Regions from separate parts of the Alteromonas sp. CyTr2 genome, predicted to be linked through region 2. Evidence: predicted binding sites of a transcription regulator. Region 2 holds the regulator's gene; each other region holds the start of a gene.
What was found. The regulator sigma-54, encoded in region 2, starts transcription at its own class of promoters, with help from an activator protein. The targets are predictions, from matches to a motif close to GTTGGCACGNNNNTNGNNT.
Positions count from the first base shown of each region.

Region 1: a site for sigma-54 is predicted at 3,874-3,892, ahead of QME20_RS15255 (DUF2884 family protein). Genes of this name have one in related genera too.
Region 3: a site for sigma-54 is predicted at 3,719-3,737, ahead of glnA (glutamate--ammonia ligase). Genes of this name have one in related genera too.

Region 1 covers NZ_CAMZMZ010000032.1:27,317-33,977, forward strand. Annotated here, with positions in the region: gene fghA (S-formylglutathione hydrolase) at 1-137, opposite strand, end outside; gene QME20_RS15235 (acyltransferase) at 251-1,165, shown strand; gene QME20_RS15240 (acyltransferase) at 1,162-2,055, shown strand; gene QME20_RS15245 (mechanosensitive ion channel domain-containing protein) at 2,059-3,396, shown strand; gene QME20_RS15250 (hypothetical protein) at 3,472-3,663, opposite strand; gene QME20_RS15255 (DUF2884 family protein) at 4,010-4,840, shown strand; gene QME20_RS15260 (NAD-dependent epimerase/dehydratase family protein) at 5,008-5,820, shown strand; gene QME20_RS15265 (sodium-dependent transporter) at 5,934-6,661, opposite strand, start outside.
Region 2 covers NZ_CAMZMZ010000021.1:12,064-18,724, reverse strand. Annotated here, with positions in the region: gene mgtE (magnesium transporter) at 1-447, opposite strand, end outside; gene QME20_RS12140 (HPr family phosphocarrier protein) at 622-894, opposite strand; gene rapZ (RNase adapter RapZ) at 894-1,739, opposite strand; gene ptsN (PTS IIA-like nitrogen regulatory protein PtsN) at 1,824-2,267, opposite strand; gene hpf (ribosome hibernation promoting factor) at 2,281-2,568, opposite strand; gene QME20_RS12120 (RNA polymerase factor sigma-54) at 2,599-4,080, opposite strand; gene lptB (LPS export ABC transporter ATP-binding protein) at 4,154-4,879, opposite strand; gene lptA (lipopolysaccharide transport periplasmic protein LptA) at 4,882-5,436, opposite strand; gene lptC (LPS export ABC transporter periplasmic protein LptC) at 5,405-5,983, opposite strand; gene kdsC (3-deoxy-manno-octulosonate-8-phosphatase KdsC) at 5,980-6,528, opposite strand; gene QME20_RS12095 (KpsF/GutQ family sugar-phosphate isomerase) at 6,529-6,661, opposite strand, start outside.
Region 3 covers NZ_CAMZMZ010000007.1:82,004-88,664, forward strand. Annotated here, with positions in the region: gene glnG (nitrogen regulation protein NR(I)) at 1-171, opposite strand, end outside; gene glnL (nitrogen regulation protein NR(II)) at 161-1,246, opposite strand; gene QME20_RS06295 (DUF4124 domain-containing protein) at 1,377-1,994, opposite strand; gene glnA (glutamate--ammonia ligase) at 2,243-3,652, opposite strand; gene typA (translational GTPase TypA) at 4,110-5,942, shown strand; gene QME20_RS06310 (response regulator) at 6,304-6,661, shown strand, end outside.

The DNA of each region.
Region 1 (6,661 bases), on a different contig from region 2:
ACGGGCACTGGCTTTTCTTTCGAGGCGAAAGGGGGAAGAAAAATTGCGAAGGTCATATCGCATTGTGTTGTTTCAGCTTTATGGGTATAGCGTAAATGCCGTCCCCCGAATGCTCTATTTTCGCCAATAAGCTCCATTTCAGCTCCTTAAATACGTAAATTTTCACCTTTATTGTGGAATCAGTAAAGGCTCTATCGGATTTTAGATCAAGTTCGTTTACACTAAGCGCCTAATTTTTGAGGTAAGTACAATGGTAAAAGCACTGTTGCATCATATTGTTGGCACTATTTCGGTCATCTGCTATTTCGTCAATACGGTAGTGTGGTCAACGCCTATTTTTATATTGGCCATTTTTAAACTTATACCTATTGCGCCATGGCGACGATTCATTTCTTATTTACTCGATGCATGCGCGACTGCGTGGATCGGCGTTAATAACCTGAATCAGCGCATCAGCGGACGCACCAAATGGCAAGTAAACGGACTAGAAAAACTCACTCGAGATGATTGGTATCTCGTTATTGCTAACCATCAATCTTGGGTCGATATCTTAGTTCTTCAGCGTGTTTTTAACCGAAGAATCCCATTTTTGAAGTTTTTCCTCAAAAAAGAGCTTATCTATGTTCCCATTTTAGGTCTGGCTTGGTGGGCACTCGATTTTCCATTTATGCGCAGGTATTCCAAATCATTTTTGGCTAAAAACCCGCATTTGAAAGGAAAGGATATGGAAACCACGCGCCAAGCGTGTGAGAAATTTAGAAATAAGCCTGTAAGTATTATGAATTTTGTTGAAGGCACCCGCTTTACGCAAGCCAAGCACGACAAGCAGGCCTCGCCTTTCACTCATTTACTTAAGCCTAAAGCAGGCGGCATTGCATTCGTTTTATCTGCGATGGGCGATCATTTGCATAAGCTTATTGATGTTACAATTGATTACCCGAACGGCGTACCGTCTTTCTGGGACTTCGTTAGTGGTAAGGTTCGTGATATTCGTGTGAATATCAACGTAATGCCCATCAAAGACATTATGGAAAACGGCATTTTCAACGACAATTATTTTGATGATCCGCAAGTTCGAGCCCGTTTTCAGACGTGGTTAAATGAACGCTGGCATGCCAAAGATCAACTTTTAGATTCACTAAACGCAACACAGAAACCATTATGATTCGCGCAGTACTCGCTCCTTTTATTTTCGTATTACACACTTCACTACAAATTCTCAATCTTGCGTTGTGGGGAGGCCTAATTATCTTACTGGGTTTGGTAAAACTTATTATGCCTAACGGAAAGATAAGAACGGCATGGAATAAAGTGATGCACGGGCTAATGTTTAGCTTCGGTCGGGTCAGCGTTCTCATGATACGCTTGTTTAACCGCGTCGATATTGAGTGTTCGGTACACGGCGAGCTGTCAAAAGACCGTTGGTATCTGATTATTGCCAATCATTTAAGCTACCTCGACATTATTCTGCTCATTGAATTCGCAACGAACCGCATTCCTGCACCCAAATTTTTCCTTAAGAAAGAGCTTATTTGGCTGCCATTTGTCGGACTGGGTGCCTGGGCACTTGATATGCCGTTTATGCACAGATACACCCGTGCGTATTTAGAAAAGCACCCAGAGAAAAAAGGAAAGGATCTCGAAACCACCAAAGCGTATTGTGAGAAGTTTAGAACGGTGCCCACAACGGTCATTAACTTTGTAGAGGGAACTCGATTTACTTCATTGAAGCATCTGTCAAAGCAAAGTCCCTATGAAAACCTCCTGCCCCCCAAAGCCGGCGGCGTTTCCTTTACACTCTCAGCTATGGGCGAATTATTTACCAACGTGTTAGATATCTCGCTGCTTTACCCGGAAAATAAGCGCCACCCTATGATGGCAATGCTTAGCGGTCAGATGACAAAAATCGTGATCGATGTGAACGTTACGCCGGTACCTGAATTACAACAGCATTCAGAACGCACTGAGTCTGAGTTTCGTCTTTATTTCCAAAACTGGTTGAACGGTCTATGGGAAAATAAAGACAACCGTATAAAGAAAATGTTGGAGTCGTAATTAATGGAAGTCAGTGCTTCAGTACGCGATAACTTTATTCACATAGTTAATGATATTTTCCCGAATCTTACTACTGAAGATCCGCTGTATAACGTCATCGCACTAAGTAGTATTTTAGTGGTATCGGCGGTAATCTATATTATCGCAAGGCTATTGGTGCGCCCCCAGATAGCCAGTTGGGTATACAAATCCAATAACCTCTGGGACAACGCCTTGCAGCAGCACGGATTTTTCCGTCGCTTAATGCACCTGTTTCCTGCCCTGTTTATTTACTTAACCACACCGGTACTTATTAGCGATGAAGCCGTGATGCACGGTATGGTGATAAAGAGCGCTCAGCTATACATGCTATATAGCGGCCTTCTTGCCTTATATGCCATGTTGAGCACAGTGGAAGACGTTTATAACGCCTCAGCGCTTGCTAAACGCGCACCTATCACTGGCTTTATTCAAGTTACCAAATTGGCATTTGCTATTGTCACCATACTATTAAGTATCTCTTTAATTGTAGACAGAAGCCCGCTACTTATTGTGTCTGGCTTAACCGCCATTGCCGCTGTTTTACTATTGATATTCAGAGACACCATTCTGGGCTTTGTTGCCGGCATTCAAATAGCCGCTAACCGCATGTTTAATACGGGCGACTGGATTGCCATGCCTAAGTATGAAGTAGATGGTGAAATACTCGAGATAGGCCTTACCAACGTCAAAGTACAGAACTGGGATAAAACCATTTCTACGCTGCCGACTTACAGCCTTACTACAGAAGCAGTAAAGAACTGGCGCGGTATGCAAGAGTCTGGCGGACGCAGAATTAAGCGCGCCATTTATATTGATGTGCACTCTATTAAGCTTTGTGACAACGATATGCTAGAGCGCTTTTCGAAAATTCGCTATATCAACGAATATATCGATAAGAAGAAAAATGAGCTCCGCGCTTATCACCGAGATTACTCCATTGATGAGTCGGATCTGCTAAACAGCCGTCGCCTTACCAACATCGGCACTTTTAGAGCTTATTTAGAGGCATACTTGCGCAAGCACCCAGATATAAACCAAGAACTAACCCTAATGGTTAGGCAGCTACCGCCTAATGAGCTTGGTTTACCTTTAGAAATTTACTGCTTCAGTGCACAAAAGGAATGGGTGAGGTACGAAAAAGTACAGGCGGATATTTTCGACCACGTTATGGCTATGCTGGATTTGTTCGATTTACGCGCTTATCAACGTGATGGACATTTGTCGCTGCTTGCCCATCGCGAACAAAGCGCTTATAGAAACAGTCCCGAAAGCGACAATGCGCCTGAGGATGCTCTGGAGAAGAGCGAACCTAATCGATAAGGCAGTGATGAATAAAGACTTGTTCAAGACGAAAAAAAACCGGCTGAGATAGCCGGTTTTTTTAATGCTTATCGCTTAAGCCAATGCGTAGGCCATCAGTAAGCAAAGTACTAAACCAGTAACGCCAAAAAAACCGTACTCGATTTTTTCCTGCATACCTTCAGCACCTGCTTTAGCAGTCATAAAGCCCATAACGATGCTGCTTAGCCCTAGCGTAAAGGCAATTAGCGCAACACCAAACATAATTGCATTAATCCAATCAGCCATTGTGATAACCCCTTAAAAATATTGGCGGTATTATGCACCAATAAATAAGATTTAACCATGCTTGGATTGGCTTAAATGTACCGCTATTGGTATTAATTGATCTTAGTCAAAACTACTAATTAGTTGGTAATCTCACTAAATAGTGTATTTAGCAAAGCATAAAGAAATCATCAAATATCACTAACCATTTGAAAGATATAGACTTTAAATATTGGCAAGGCCATTGCTCTACCTTAGGTATAACAGCGAGTATCGTTAGCGTCTATCTGACAGTGACACTACAACGCATTGCAGTTTGCTTCGAGCACTTTCGTTAACGCGTCACACGTAAATTAAGGAATGAACAATGTCTAAGAAACTATTACTTTCAGTTGCCCTTACCAGTGCTTTAATGAGCGGCCACGCATTTGCGCATGACAGCAGCTTTCAAAACAACAGTTGTGACATGGAGCTTGATGGTCATATTCAATATTACCAAGGTGACCTAACGGTACAGATGGACAATGGCTCAGTGATGACGATTGACTCCCATCACAATATGACCATTAACGGTGAATCAGTATCGCTTGACAGCGAACAACAGCGCTGGGTAAGTGAATATTACAACAACATTGATATCGCCATCCCTATGACCTTGAATATCGCCAGTGAAGGGCTGCAAATTGCCAACGTGGCAGTGACTGAAGTATTTACTGAACTGTTAGGCGGCGATCAAATGGGTGACGATTTTCGTGAACTGTTCGACTCACTTGAAACCAAACTAAACACTTCATTCTATGATGACGCAGGGAATATTCGCGTTGATTCTACTAAATTCGATGAGCCAGGTTGGTTTGACGAAAGCTGGGAGCAAGAATTCGAAGCGCAAATTGAGTCTTTAATCAGTGAGTCTATGGGTAGAATACTTATTGCGGTAGGAACACAAATGTTGTGGGAAGGCGGTGATATGTCTGAGTTTGAGCAAAAGATGGAGCGCTGGGGTGAAGATTTAGAATATCGCTTAGAAAGCCAAGCGGCTGCGCTAGAAGAAAAAGGCGATGCATTGTGTAAGGTACTGAAGAAAGCAGATTATGCCGAAGGCAAAATGCAGGCATCCATATCGGGGCTAGATGACTTGAACCTGCTAGATATTGATCAAGGCAACCACCATGACCACAACGACGAAATGAAAATGTAGTTGGAGAATTTAGCGAACTAAACGCGCAGAGCGAAAAGACTTACAACGCTAACCACTCACCTTAGAAAACCGACTGTAACCCAGTCGGTTTTTCATTTTTTACAGTTAACGACAACCGCCCTCCAATTAATGTACTCTTAAGCCCTAAACAAAGGGGTATTTAATCGATGACTCAAAATGTAGTAATTAGTGGCTACGGCTGGTTAGCCAGCTATGTGGGCAACGCACTTTCAGGAAAGGTCAATATTGTTGGCACCACTCGAAGCCAACAGAAACGTCTCGCGTTAAAAGACCAAGGTATCACCGCAATTGAATATGCCCTGGGCGAAGATACATCAGCGCTTTGTAACCATTTGCCAAACGCTACCTTGTTGCTAAATATTCCCCCTGGCAGGAGAAACACAGATCTCGCGTCATACACCAACAATATGCTGCAGTTGATAGACGCAGCCATCAGCGTAAAGGTGGCGCATATCGTGTTTATCAGCACCACGTCGGTTTACGGCGATGCAACAAATGAGGTAGTGTCCGAAGTCAGCACTACACAGCCGCAAACAGCCTCGGCCAAAGCCCACGTGACTATTGAAGACTATTTATTGTCTAAACGAGGTCAGATTGATATCAGTATTGTTCGCCTAGCCGGTTTAGTAGGCCCAGACCGTCACCCCGCCCGCTCGTTAAGTGGAAAACAGTTAGATGCAGGAAATAAGCGAATAAACCTTGTACATGTGTACGACATTGTATCTGCGCTGACGACCATCATTTGTGGCATGCCGCTTAACGATGTTATTCACCTTTGCAGCTTGTCTCATCCTAAGCGCGGTATTTATTACGTGGATGCAGCGAAGGCGATGGATATTGATGCTCCTCGCTTTTCTGATACTGAAGCAGAACCTGCTGGCAAAGTGATTGACGCCGCACAAAGCTGGGCAAGGCTAAATATTACACCAGAGTATAGCGACCCCTATCGCATGTTTTAGGCTTTCACTTAGTGAAAATACATACTCTGACACAAACAAAAACGGCAAGCTTTAGGCTTGCCGTTTTTAAGTTGAGCTCACTGCTAGCTCACGTCATTTCTTATAAAACCTGACTATCCGAATAGGCTCAACCCGAAGTATTTTACCGCTACCGTGTTTACAAAAATCACGAGTAAAATAAGCGGAATAAAGGTTTTAAGCGAAATATCCACGTACTTTTCAAACCAGCTGCCTTTGTAACCACTGCTGCCCTCTTCCAAAGAAGCATTGAAGTTTGCACTCTTCCAACGATAAATAACAAACAAACAAATTAGCAAGCCGTTTAAAGGCAAAATCGTGTCGTAGAACACATCGTAAATGACATCAAATAGTGATTTATCTGCGCCAGCGTAGTGCATAAACGACGTAAGCATATCAACTTTACCGAATGACAACGCACTTAGGATGGCTAGCAAAATCATAATGCTTCCTAGCGACCCAAGCGCCCATTTACGGCTTACACCTTTTTCATCCATAAGCGCCGCAACAGGTACTTCAAAAATAGACACTAGCGACGTAATTGCCGCAAAGAACACTAGTAGGAAGAACAAGCTAGCGACAATCGATGCGCCCATATATCCAATCGAGTCTTGTAACGCTAGAAAGATACTAGGCAGGTAAGTAAAAATCATGCCCACTGACGATTCACTTAAATCATCAGGGTTAATGTCTGGGTTAAAAGAGAAGATGGCTGGAAGGATCATCAAACCCGCAGTGAACGCCACGGCCGTATCCGTTAACGCCACCAGCTTGGCTGCGCTCGGTACATCTGCACGCTTATCAATGTAGCTACCATAGGTTA
Region 2 (6,661 bases):
AGTGATGGTGTCTGTGTTCATGATGAAACCAGCGGTTTCTTCACCATAAGACAGTGCCTGTTCTGCGCGAACACGGTCCTGTGCATCCATTGAATCTAGAATGTCTGCCAATACCGGCTCGGGAAGGCTGCTTAGCGTTTCCGCCAAGTCATCGGTATCCATTTCTTCAAGTGCATCAACTACATTGGCAGGAAGCATCTTGGCAATGATACCGTTTCGAACATCGTCAGAGAGTTCTTCTAAAATATCGCCGTGGAAGTCGCCATCAATAAGCTCCCACAGCTCGTCACGAGTTCGGCTGGGGCTAGATTCAAGGATATGGGCAACGTCAGAAGGAGGTAACTCAAGCAGAAGCTTACGTACAGATACAAATTGCCCGTTGGTCAACGCGGCGTTAATTGCGCGTAACTGGGTTTGTACGTATTTAGAAACAAGCGCTTCTGCCATAAGGCGTTATTCCTACAAGCTAAAAGATGAACAATGCAGGCCATTGAGCCTAAGTGGGCGTAGAATATCGCAATTATGATGAGTCTGTCATGATAATTGCGTAGGTTTTGCGCAGGATTTTAAGATAACTGCGCTAAGTGTTGATTAATTCGTCAACGAATAGGGCGGGGATGACTATTCGTCTTCGTTGAACCTACCCTCAATAAGCTCTTCAATGGCAGCAAGGGCATCAACGGCATCATTCCCATCCACTATCACATCAACCTGTTCACCTTGATGGCTTTCAAGCATCATTAATCCCAATACACTGCTTGCGTCTGCTTCTTTATCGCCTTTTTTCAAAATGATCTTTGCGTCGAACTGATTAGCAAGTTTAACTAGTTGGGTCGCCGCTCTTGCATGCAACCCTAACTTATTGACGATAGTTAGCGTTTTTTGAATAGTCATTACTGATTCAGCTCTCTATGGCGAATTTGTACATCAGGGTGTATTTCACTGAAGGTTTTCGACAGGGTCTGTGCGATATAAACCGAACGGTGTTGGCCACCAGTACAGCCAATTGCTACGGTTACGTAACTTCTGTTATTGCGCTCTAAATGAGGCAGCCATGTCGTTATTAAATTCTGAATTTGCCAAATGAACTTGGTCACTACAGGCTGCGACCCCAAAAATACTTCTACTGGTGCGTCTAATCCGGTCAGATGTTTAAGGTCGGGCTCCCAATGGGGGTTAGGTAAAAAGCGCGCGTCAAAAACGTAATCCGCATCTTTAGGGATACCGTGCTTAAAGCCGAAAGATTCAAAAACAAGCACAAGGCGTGAGCTCTTCTTACCCAGAATGCGCTCTCGAATCAATTCAGCCAATTGGTGAATGGTCAGCTTATCGGTATCTAAGTATAAATCTGCTCGTTCTGCGATAGGTGCAAGTAGGGCAGATTCAGCTTTAATCGCCTCAGATAAGGATTTATTGAGCTTAGCAAGGGGATGAAGGCGTCGGGTTTCGCTAAAGCGCTTAACCAATACGTCATCGCTTGCATCAATGTAAACGATGGTCATCGACCACGAAGAAGGCAGGTAGTCTAGTATTTCTACCAAATCGTCAGGATTCTTAGGCAAGTTTCGAACATCAATACTTACCGCTACCTGATCATACTCATCAACAACAGTATGAGTTAGTGTGGGAAGCAAGTTTACCGGGATATTATCAACACAGTAATAACCTAAATCTTCCAATGCGCGAAGTGCGACAGATTTACCAGAACCCGAACGACCACTGATTATGATCAGCTTCACCTAATTTCTCCCTAATACTCTGGTTTTATCGCATACACGTTGTCGAATTACGCGCCTAACTATCAATACTTAGGCGCACAATGATTAATTTAATGCAGAAAGAATTTCGTCGCTTGTCGTTGCGCGACGTATTGCTTTAATCGTTTCTTTGTCGCTTAGTTTGCCAGCCACGGTGGCTAGCGTTTGTAGGTGTCCTTCGGTTTGCTCCTCGGGAACGAGTAGCGCAAAAAAGATGTCTACGGGCTTTTCATCAAGGGCGTCAAAGTCGATAGCTGGCGTGCTGGTTACAACAATTGCTATCACTTTCTCAAGACCCGCTAAACGGCCGTGGGGCAGGGCGATACCATTGCCTATGCCTGTACTACCCATGCGTTCTCGAGCCATTAAACTGTTGAGTACTGTCGCCTGATCGATGTTCTCGTTTTGCTTGGCGGCAATATCAGCGATGATCTCAAGAATTCGCTTTTTACTATTACACTGAACCGCACACTCGGTGCGGTCCAGACTTACGATGGCTTGTATATCCATGCTTTATTAACTACTAATGTTTTTTCAGTTTTTCCTTATGCTTGATTACCTGCCGGTCGAGTTTATCAACCATGCTGTCAATCGCCGCATACATGTCGGTATTTTCTGAGGATGCGAATACTTCAGCGCCACTTAAATGAACGGTCGCTTCGGCTTTTTGATTTAATTTTTCAACGTTCAGGATGACATGCACATTAGAAATGTGATCAAAGTGACGTTCAAGTTTGCTGAACTTCGTATCGACATAATTACGCAAAGAGTCGGTGATTTCGACATGATGACCAGTAAGGTTGATTTGCATATTTCGTCTTCCTTATATTATTAAGCCCGTTTAAATAAGGCTCTTGCGTTGGTTCGACGGCGGGATCGACAACGATTCCCGGTACTTTGCTATTGTTCGCCGGGCAACTTTAATGCCTTGTTCGGCCAACAATGAAGCAATCTTGCTATCACTTAGCGGCTTGCTAGGCTTTTCAGCAGCCACTAATTTCTTGATCAATGCACGAATCGCTGTAGATGAACATTCACCACCAGACTCAGTTGCAACGTGGCTAGAGAAGAAATACTTCAATTCGAAAATTCCACGTGGCGTATGCATATACTTTTGCGTTGTCACACGCGAAATAGTCGATTCGTGCATATCTACCATTTCTGCGACATCATTTAGCACCATTGGTTTCATCATTTCCGGGCCGTGCTCAAAAAAGCCCATTTGTTGCTGCACAATGCAGTTTGCAACCTTCATCAAGGTTTCGTTACGAGATTCAAGGCTCTTAATGAACCACTTGGCCTCTTGCATATGTGAGCGGATGAATTGTGAGTCGCTACTATTCTTGGCACGGCGACTCATTGCAGCGTACTGTTGGTTTACGCTTAATTTAGGCAGACTGTCGGGGTTCAGCTCAACCACCCAACGGCCATTTTTCTTGGTTACTGAGACATCAGGAATAACATACTCAGGCTCTTTAGTAACTAAAGCACTACCTGGGCGAGGATTCAAGGTTTGAAGTAAACGCATTGCTTCGCGTAGCTGATCTTCTTTTAATCGGCTTTTACGCATTAGGGTGCGATAGTCTTTGCTGCTCAGTAAGTCAGAGTACTCTTCAATCAGTTGTTTCGCTTCAGCAAGCCACGGCGTGTCTTCTGAAAACTGACGCAATTGCACCATAAGGCACTCTTGCGGAGAGCGAGAACCTGAACCAATGGGATCAAACATTTGAATGCGTTTAAGAACACATTCAACTTCGTCCATTTCTATCGGCTCTTCCATTTCATCGTCGTTAACTGCTTCTAAAATATCGTCTAGCGTAACGGTTAAATAACCTGACTCGTCAATAGAGTCGATGATTGCTGTAGCGATTGCGCGATCGGTATCCGAGAAATGGGTAAGGCGCATTTGCCAAAGAAGGTGCTCTTGAATATCTTCAGTAGTCTCACCTTGGAAGATTTGCTCGTCGTCATTGGATGGACCCGGAGCAGGCGAAGATGAAGCAGAGTAGTATTCGTCCCATGTGCTGTCGATTGGCAGCTCATCGGGAAGATCGTTTTTCTCAAGTGCATCGCCGGCTTCTAGTGTGTCACTAGATGCAGAAGCAGTGGCCTCAGAGCCGCTGTCATCGTTGTCGATATTGTTCTTTTCTAGTTGCGGCTCGTCGTTACCTTCTTCAACTTCTAATAGCGGATTAGAATCGAGCGCTTCTTGGATCTCTTGTTGAAGATCAAGTGTAGAAAGCTGCAGCAGTTTAATGGCCTGCTGAAGCTGAGGTGTCATGGTAAGTTGTTGGCTAAATTTTAGCTGTAAAGATGGTTTCATCTACGTCTTATTTAAATGCTCTAAATTGAATATACCAGAGCGAAACTGAAAAATGACAATTCGGTTACATTAACTATAGCCTGAATTGTTCGCCTAGGTATACATCCCTTACTTTTTGATTACTTAAAACCTGTTCCGCCGTTCCTTGCGCAATAAGCTCGCCATGACTCACAATGTACGCCTTTTCACAAACATCCAATGTCTCTCGTACGTTATGGTCCGTGATAAGGATTCCAATCCCCCTATCGCGAAGATGTTGTATTATCTTCTTTATATCATTAACTGATATTGGATCAACACCAGCAAATGGTTCGTCTAACAAAATAAATTGCGGTTTTGCTGCCAGAGCGCGGGCAATCTCAACGCGACGGCGTTCGCCCCCTGACAAACTCATCCCAGTACTATTACGTATATGGTTAATATTAAATTCATCAAGTAGCGCATCAGCTTCTTCTTCTTGCTGTTGTGAATTTAAATCTTTACGGGTTTGCAAAATGGCCATGATATTTTCATGCACTGTGAGCTTTCTGAAAATAGATGCTTCCTGCGGTAGGTAGCCAATTCCGCGGCGTGCGCGCTCGTGCATGGGCTGATGAGTTAGCTCATTGTCGTCGATTTCAATCTTGCCTTTATCCAGATTCACTAAACCAACAATCATGTAAAATGTGGTGGTCTTACCAGCGCCATTTGGGCCAAGAAGACCGACAATTTGACCCGTTGAGACAGACAGGCTTACATCTCGTACAACCTGTCTTGACTTGTAAGCCTTAGCAAGATTTTTAGCGCTCAAAGTTGCCATTGCTATTCATTGCCCTCGTTGTCTTTTTTGTCTTTCTTAGACGAAGTTTTGCGAATGGTCTCAGGTGTGAATACTGTGGTCACTCGACCCTCACCATCCTTACCTGCGCCGCCAGTCGCTAGCAATTGCTCGGTAATCATATCGAACGTGATGTTGTCACCCTGTACTTTACTGGTGTCTTGTTTCAACTCTGCGTTTCCAGCAAGAGAAATCGTTCGGTTCACCACTTCATAGCGTATTTCATTAGCTTTTGCCGAAACTGGCGTGCCGTCTTCCAATTGCTGGGAATAGCTTGCAGGCTTTCCTCTAGCAATAAATATTTCACGACCACCACCGTCAGTGGCAATTACTTCCACTTCGTCAGCTTCAATAACCAAAGAGCCTTGAGTTATGAGTACGTCGTCTTTGTACAACGCGGTTTTATTTTTACCGTCGATAAACTGGGTGTTCGAGCCTATTTTTATGGGCTGCGAAAAATCATCTTCACTGGCGTGTACCGCACCGCTAGCGATGGCAAGCAATAAACTAGTTGCTAGGGGAATAAGTGGTTTGTACATGATCTAAAAGCTCGTATTCTTGTGTGCGTAAATTCGCGTTAAACCCATTACTTAAAATGACATATTGGGTGCCCAGTATTTCAACGGGTTGGTCAGATGTCATTTGCTTGGTTTCTAAATTAATTTGAATGTACTCGGTCGATATACTTCTGACAAAGTCATCGCCAGTTTGGTTCTCAATATTAACTTGGTTTTCCAGCTGGATTAGCTCGTTATTGTATAGTGTACCTTCATCAGCGGTTACCACCCATGGTGATGACGCGTTTTCTGTATAAAGGGTGTATTTAGGTTGCTGAAACAATACAAAGCCAAGCTGGTCGTAATGCTCCATCGACTCTGCAAATACTTTGTGATTTAACTCACCGTCTTGATTGTACAGCGTAGTGGTTAGATTTTTTGCTTTGTAGGCGGGCTTTAGCGCATCGTTTTCACGATTCCCCTGCGTTTCAGGCTGCTCTTCCATCCACGTAGGGATGTACATCAGCATCGCCAGAATAAATAGCGCCGATATACTTAATCCTAAGCGATTAAAGCCAAACAGGCTCATACACTAGCTCCAAAAATCTCATTTGTTACCCCTTTGGCCTGCAAAATGGTATCCGATATTTCTCGGACCGCGCCAAACCCACCGGGAAGGGTCGTAATCCAGTTTGCTTGTTTTGCTACGTAAGGATGGGCATCGGCAACCGCAATTTTAACCGCAACGTGCTTGTACATACCCGTATCTGGCATGTCATCACCTACCGCAGCCACTTCGTCAGTGTTTAACTCAAGGCGTTTCATCAGGTCACTAAGCGCGTCTGCTTTATTCTCTTCGCCTTGAATTATATGTGCAACATTCAGTGCCTTCATTCTATTTTCAACAATGGCAGAGCGACGTCCAGTAATAACCGCGACATTCACTCCATTGCTCACTAGCGCTTTTACACCATATCCATCACGGGTATGGAATGCTTTAAGTTCTTCACCGTCGTTACCTAAGTAAATTCGGCCATCTGAGAACACACCATCAACGTCACATACCAGCAACTTTATCTTGGCTAGTTTTGCGAAAAGCGAGTCATTTATTTCCGTGTACAAGGTGGTTGTCATTTAAAGCACTCCTGCTTTTAGTAGCATATGCATGTTAAAAGCCCCAACAGGTTTGCGCTTATCGTCAGTAACCATTAACGCACTAATTTTATGGGTTTCCATCAAATTCAGGGCTTCTACAGCCAGCTGACCT
Region 3 (6,661 bases), on a different contig from region 2:
TCTTATATCTGAAATGATGACTTCAGGGGCTTGGCCGCTTTGAAGTTGAAGCAATAAATCTTCAGGGTTTTCAAAACTTAAGCAGCTGATATCTGCTGCTTGTAAGGCCTTTTGCAGCACCCAACGAATAGAACTGTCATCATCGACAATCCACACAGACTCATTCGTCATCGTCTGTCTCCTTACGATCTATTGGTATGTAAATTACGAACTCAGTGTGACCAGGGTAGCTATCTACATCTATTTTGCCGCCGTGGTGGTTTATAAGGGTCTGTGAAATAGACAAACCCAACCCAGAGCCATTTTGCTTGCTTGTGACCATAGGGTAGAAAAGTGTGTCTTTTACTTCAGCCGGAATACCCGGGCCGTTATCAATAATTTTTATTTTTGCTACCAGCGCGTGACGCTTCGTTTGAATTGTCATTTGGCGCTCTATTCGCGTAATTAACCTAATTTGTGGGTTGGGGGTTTGGCTCTCGGTTAATGCCTGAACGCTGTTGCGCACAATATTGAGCACCGCTTGCTGAATCATGTCAGGGTCTAACATAAGCGGTGGAATGCTGGGGTCATAGTCGCGAACTATGGTAATGGGATTGTCTGAGTCAAAGCGCATTAAGCTGCGTATTTTTTCAAGCGCTTGATGCACGTTGCTTTCTTCAAATCGAGGTAGTGAATTTGGTCCAAGCAATCGATCAACTAAGTTTCGCAGACGGTCAGACTGCTCTATGATCATGCTTGTAAATTCTTTATGCTCGTCAATCAGCTCTTTTTCTAATAGCTGTGCTGCACCGCGAATACCACCAAGAGGATTTTTGATTTCGTGTGCAAGGCCGCGAACCAATTCCCGTGCTGCGTAATGCTGCGCGTTTTGTAAAGTTTCTCGAGAAATTCGCTTTTGCTGGTCAATCTTTTTAACTTCAAATAGCAGTCGTGGGCCGTCTTCGAAGTGCAAGTTGGTAACGGTTAGGTCGGCAGATACATAGCGGTTATCTCGAAAAGCCAACTTAATTTCGTTTTCGGTGAAATCTTCACCTTTTCTGATGGCAGCTTTAAGTCGGGTGGTTTCTATTGTGCCCGGCAAGAAAAAATCTTGAAGTGGATGCCCAATAAGTTGTTTTAATCCAGTCTCAAACAAAGCTTCACCAGCGTGGTTGGCATAAACAATCGTAAGTTTGTTGTCTACCATTACCAGTGCGGTATTTAGGCTATTGATTAGCTGTTGTGTTTCTAACTCGGTGGAATGCATCCGAGCTCGTCTCCTTTGCACCATAATTGTGCATTGTAGCTTGCAATGATGCGTTGCGCGAATAAAGAGCTCAAGAAGAAATGTTCACTGAACCTCTATGGTGCGCATACATAACAGTGGTTGCACGCTATTAGTTATTAATTAACGCCGATGCCTGATGCAGGTAAAGGGTTTGTAGTGGAGACGATGCAAGAGTCTTGCCCGTATTGTTCGTGAGTTCAACTTTATAAGTATGTGCCCCACGATGGATACCAGTAAGCTTAAAGACGCCTGAACTATTGCTAGCTAATGGGGCGTCGTCAAAGATTAATCGGTAGATTGGCGCTTTGGGTGCACCAGGTTGTGCGGCAGAAATAGTGAATTCGCCCAAGTTATTGCGAATTGTCGCTTCTGGTGCAGGTGACTTAATGACTACGCGATAGTTGGGCTTGGGGGCAGCCGGCTTCGCAGGGGGAGGTGGGGTAACCTTTGCCGCGGTTACTACGTTTTGCGTTTTTACATCGAAAGCTAGGGGTTCTGCGTTTTGCTGCGGCTTGTCGGTGTAAGTCACAGAGCCGTCTTTACCTACCACCTTGTATATGGTCATTGGAGAGGTAGCTGCGGCTGATGTTGCATTGCTGCTTTGTCCGGTTTCGCTTTCTTGTGCTTCTTGCTGGGTACTTTCTTGGCTCAGCATTTCCGCTTGCACAGGCAGTAAGCCATTGCCGCTACTTAGTAATAGCGAAATTAAGCAAATGTGTCGCGTCATGTAGTGCACGTGTCGTTACCTAATCAATGTGGTTTTGGCTAGCTGGCTAATTCATATAGCTTGCTATGTTTGGCTTATGGATAATCTTTCTAGTTGTATGCAGATGCAAGCGGGCAAAGCCCTGTGCGCAGTTGATGCAGTATGAAAGAGTATTCGTTAGCATAGCTATAAAAACATAGTAGATAAATTGTACGCATAAAAAAAGCCCGCAGAGCGGGCTTTAGTATAAATTACTATACAGTGCGAATTTACAAGCTGTAGTACATGTCGAACTCAACAGGGTGAGTAGTCATGTTAAGTTTCGTTACTTCTTCAGACTTAAGATCGATGTATGCATCAATCATGTCGTCAGTCATAACGCCACCAGCTTTAAGGAAGTCACGGTCGTTATCAAGAGCTTCAAGTGCCATTTCTAGCGAGCTTGCAACTGTTGGAATTTCAGCAGCTTCTTCTGGCGGTAGGTCGTACAAGTCTTTATCCATTGAATCACCAGGGTGGATCTTGTTCTTAATACCGTCGATACCCGCCATAAGCATAGCAGTGAACGCTAGGTATGGGTTAGCTGTTGGGTCAGGGAAACGTACTTCAATACGACGTGCTTTATCGCTAGTTACGTGAGGAATACGAATAGATGCAGAACGGTTACGTGCAGAGTATGCAAGCATTACCGGTGCTTCGAATCCAGGAACCAGACGCTTGTATGAGTTAGTAGAAGCGTTAGCAAACGCGTTGATTGCGCGCGCGTGCTTGATGATACCACCAATGTAGTAAAGTGCTTCCTCAGAAAGACCTGCGTACTTGTCACCTGCAAAGATGTTTACGCCATCTTTAGAGATAGATTGGTGACAGTGCATACCAGAACCATTATCGCCAACAAGCGGCTTAGGCATAAAGGTAGCTGTTTGACCGTATGCGTGTGCAACGTTGTGAACAACATACTTGTAAACTTGAATTTCGTCAGCTTTCTTAACTAGCGTATTGAATTGGCAAGCAATTTCGTTTTGGCCAGCAGTTGCTACTTCGTGGTGGTGCGCTTCGATAACAAGGCCCATCTCTTCCATAACTAGACACATTGCAGCACGGATATCGTGAGCAGAGTCCACTGGTGGTACTGGGAAGTAACCGCCTTTAACGCCAGGGCGGTGTGCCATGTTGCCGCCTTCAAACTCTTCGCCAGAGTTCCACTTTGCTTCAGAAGAGTCAATCTTGTAGAAAGAACCCGCCATGTCAGTGTGGAAGCGTACGTCATCAAAAAGGAAAAACTCTGGCTCTGGGCCGAAGAAACATGTGTCACCGATGCCAGTTGATTTTAGGAATTCTTCTGCACGACGAGCAACTGAACGAGGGTCACGCTCATAACCTTCCATTGTTGAAGGTTCAACGATGTCACAACGGATGTTTACTTGTGTCTCTTCAGCGAAAGGGTCAACTACGCAGCTTGTTGCGTCTGGAAGAAGAACCATGTCTGATTCGTTGATGCCTTTCCAGCCAGCGATTGAAGAACCATCGAACATTTTACCTTCTTCGAAAAACTCTTCATCAACAACGCTCGCAGGAATAGATACGTGTTGTTCTTTACCCTTTGTATCGGTAAAACGTAAATCTACAAACTTCGCTTCACTTTCTTTAATCAGCTCTAATGCCTTTTCTACTGACATCGTGTCCTCCAGGTTTAATGTAAAAATGCGGAATGATCAGCTTCACTCCAACAGTGGCAAAAGTGAAAGCGATTATCATGCCATCTATATGTATACCGATTTCTGTGGCATAGACGGGCATCTATCACTTCCGTTTGAATTAAATTGCATTATATTGGTGCAATGTTGCACCAATATGGCGTTTTGTGCTCATTTGTACGTCAATCAGCCTAGATTACTTTGTAGCGTATAGCCACCAAATATGATCAATTAGGTGCAACGGGGCTGGTTATTTGTTGAACAAGTGTTTGAAAACCAATAAAACTCGTTTCCATCAAAAAAAAGATGCGCAAACGTCGTGGTTTTTCTGTACAATCCGCGCAAATTTTTCTATCTGCATTTTTTTGCAACAAATCTAACGCATACTCCTTTCCACTGAATTGAAGTAGACGTTGATTTACACAGGCTCTATATAAGCATGAATACCACTGATATTAATAAATTGCGTAACATCGCAATCATCGCCCACGTTGACCACGGTAAGACCACCCTGGTAGACAAACTGTTACAGCAGTCTGGCACCCTTGAATCTCGAGGCGAGCAAGAAGAGCGCGTAATGGACTCGAACGACATCGAGAAAGAACGTGGCATTACCATCCTAGCTAAGAACACAGCGATTAACTGGAACGACTACCGTATCAACATCGTAGACACTCCAGGACACGCTGACTTCGGTGGTGAAGTAGAGCGTGTAATGTCGATGGCTGACTCTGTACTTCTACTTGTAGATGCGCAAGAAGGCCCGATGCCACAAACCCGTTTCGTTACGCAAAAGGCATTTGCTCAAGGTCTTAAGCCAATTGTTGTTATCAACAAAATCGACAAGCCTGGTGCGCGTCCTGATTGGGTTATGGATCAAGTTTTCGACCTATTCGACAACCTAGGTGCAACTGACGAACAGCTAGATTTCCAAGTTGTTTATGCGTCTGCACTTAACGGTTGGGCATCACTAGATGCAGATACTAAAGAAGACGATATGACGGCATTGTTCCAAACTATCGTTGACCAGGTTTCTCCTCCTGATGCAGATATCGACGGCGCATTCCAAATGCAGATCTCTCAGCTTGACTACAACTCATACGTGGGTGTTATCGGCGTAGGTCGTGTTAAGCGTGGTTCTGTTAAGCCAAATCAACAAGTAACGGTTGTTACTGCTGATGGCAAAAAGCGCAACGGCAAAGTAGGCTTAGTTTACGGCTACCTTGGCCTTGCTCGTCACGAAGTTGAATCTGCGCACGCGGGCGACATCATTGCAATCACAGGTCTTGGCGAACTTAAGATCTCTGACACCATTTGTGACGTCAACACTGTAGAAGCACTTCCTCCACTTACGGTTGACGAGCCTACAGTAACCATGACGTTCCAGGTAAACACCTCGCCGTTTGCAGGTAAAGAAGGTAAGTATGTAACGTCACGTAACATTCTAGAGCGCCTTAAAGACGAACTAGTACACAACGTTGCACTGCGCGTTGAAGAAATGCCTGATCCGGACAAGTTCCGCGTATCTGGTCGTGGTGAACTTCACCTAGGTATTCTTATCGAAAACATGCGTCGTGAAGGTTACGAGCTTGCAGTGTCACGTCCAGAAGTAATTCTGAAAGAAGTTGACGGCGCAACGCAAGAACCATACGAAACCCTGACTATCGACTGTGAAGAACAGCACCAGGGTTCAATCATGGAACAGCTTGGTCTGCGTAAAGCAGAAATGACTGACATGTCTCCAGATGGTAAAGGTCGTGTACGTATCGACTTTATCATTCCAAGCCGTGGCCTAATTGGTTTCCAAACAGAGTTCATGACGTTAACGTCGGGTTCTGGCTTGCTATATCACACGTTCGATCACTATGGTCCGTACAAAGGCGGTATCATCGGTAAGCGTAAGAACGGTGTTCTAATCGCTAATGCAAACGGTAAAGCACTAACTAACGCTCTGTTTAACCTTCAAGAACGCGGTCGTCTATTCATCGGTCACGGTGTTGAAGTGTACGAAGGTATGGTTATCGGTATTCACAGCCGTGACAACGACCTTACTGTAAACGCCCTTAAAGGTAAGCAGCTTACTAACGTTCGTGCATCAGGTACTGACGAAGCGCAAACACTAGTTCCACCAATCAGAATGTCACTTGAGCAAGCGCTTGAGTTCATCGATGACGACGAACTAGTAGAAGTAACGCCTGAATCTATCCGTATTCGTAAGAAGCTTCTTACAGAAAACGAGCGTAAGCGTGCATCACGTGCACCTAAGTCTTAATAGCTTCTAAGACTTACATTGATTTTGAAAATGCCAGCGTCAGCTGGCATTTTTTTTCCATTTTGCCGATGAGTTTGGCCTGCAATCTTTCAACTCGTGTCTCAACTTACACACCGTCACTTCCCATCAAAAAAGCTGCTTTCTAGCATTATCACTAAAACGTTAGAAAAAGTTTAAATATCGACCAAAGGTTAGTGGTCAAAAGCGTTCAGAGATTCTATGCTTGGAAAATCAGTCCGCATAGATCAATACCCAGCGAGCATTAATCTATGCGGATTGGTACAATAGACTGATGCCTTAACACGTGAGCTAAGTCGTTGTAATATTTACGGCTAATGACCTAACAAAAAGGGGAAGGGTAGTGTTTTCTGTAGCAGTAGTTGAAGATGATCCTATCACGCTTGACCTTATTACTGACGCGTTGGAAACGCAGTTAGACGCCACCGTGTATCCATTTACACGTAGTAAATTTGCAAGGGATTTTTTGCTGCAACAAACCGCAGAATCTATCAGCTTGATCATCAGTGACCAAGTAATGCCGGATTATGATGGACTAAGTCTTCTAAAAACCTGTCAGTCTTCGGGGTTGGACGTTCCATTTTTACTCATTACTGCCGACCCTAACAAAGAGTTAGTGATAGAAGCGCGTAAACTTCAGGTTACCGGTTTTCTTGCTAAGCCACTCAATATGGAAGAGCTAGTTCAAAAATCGAGAGAGG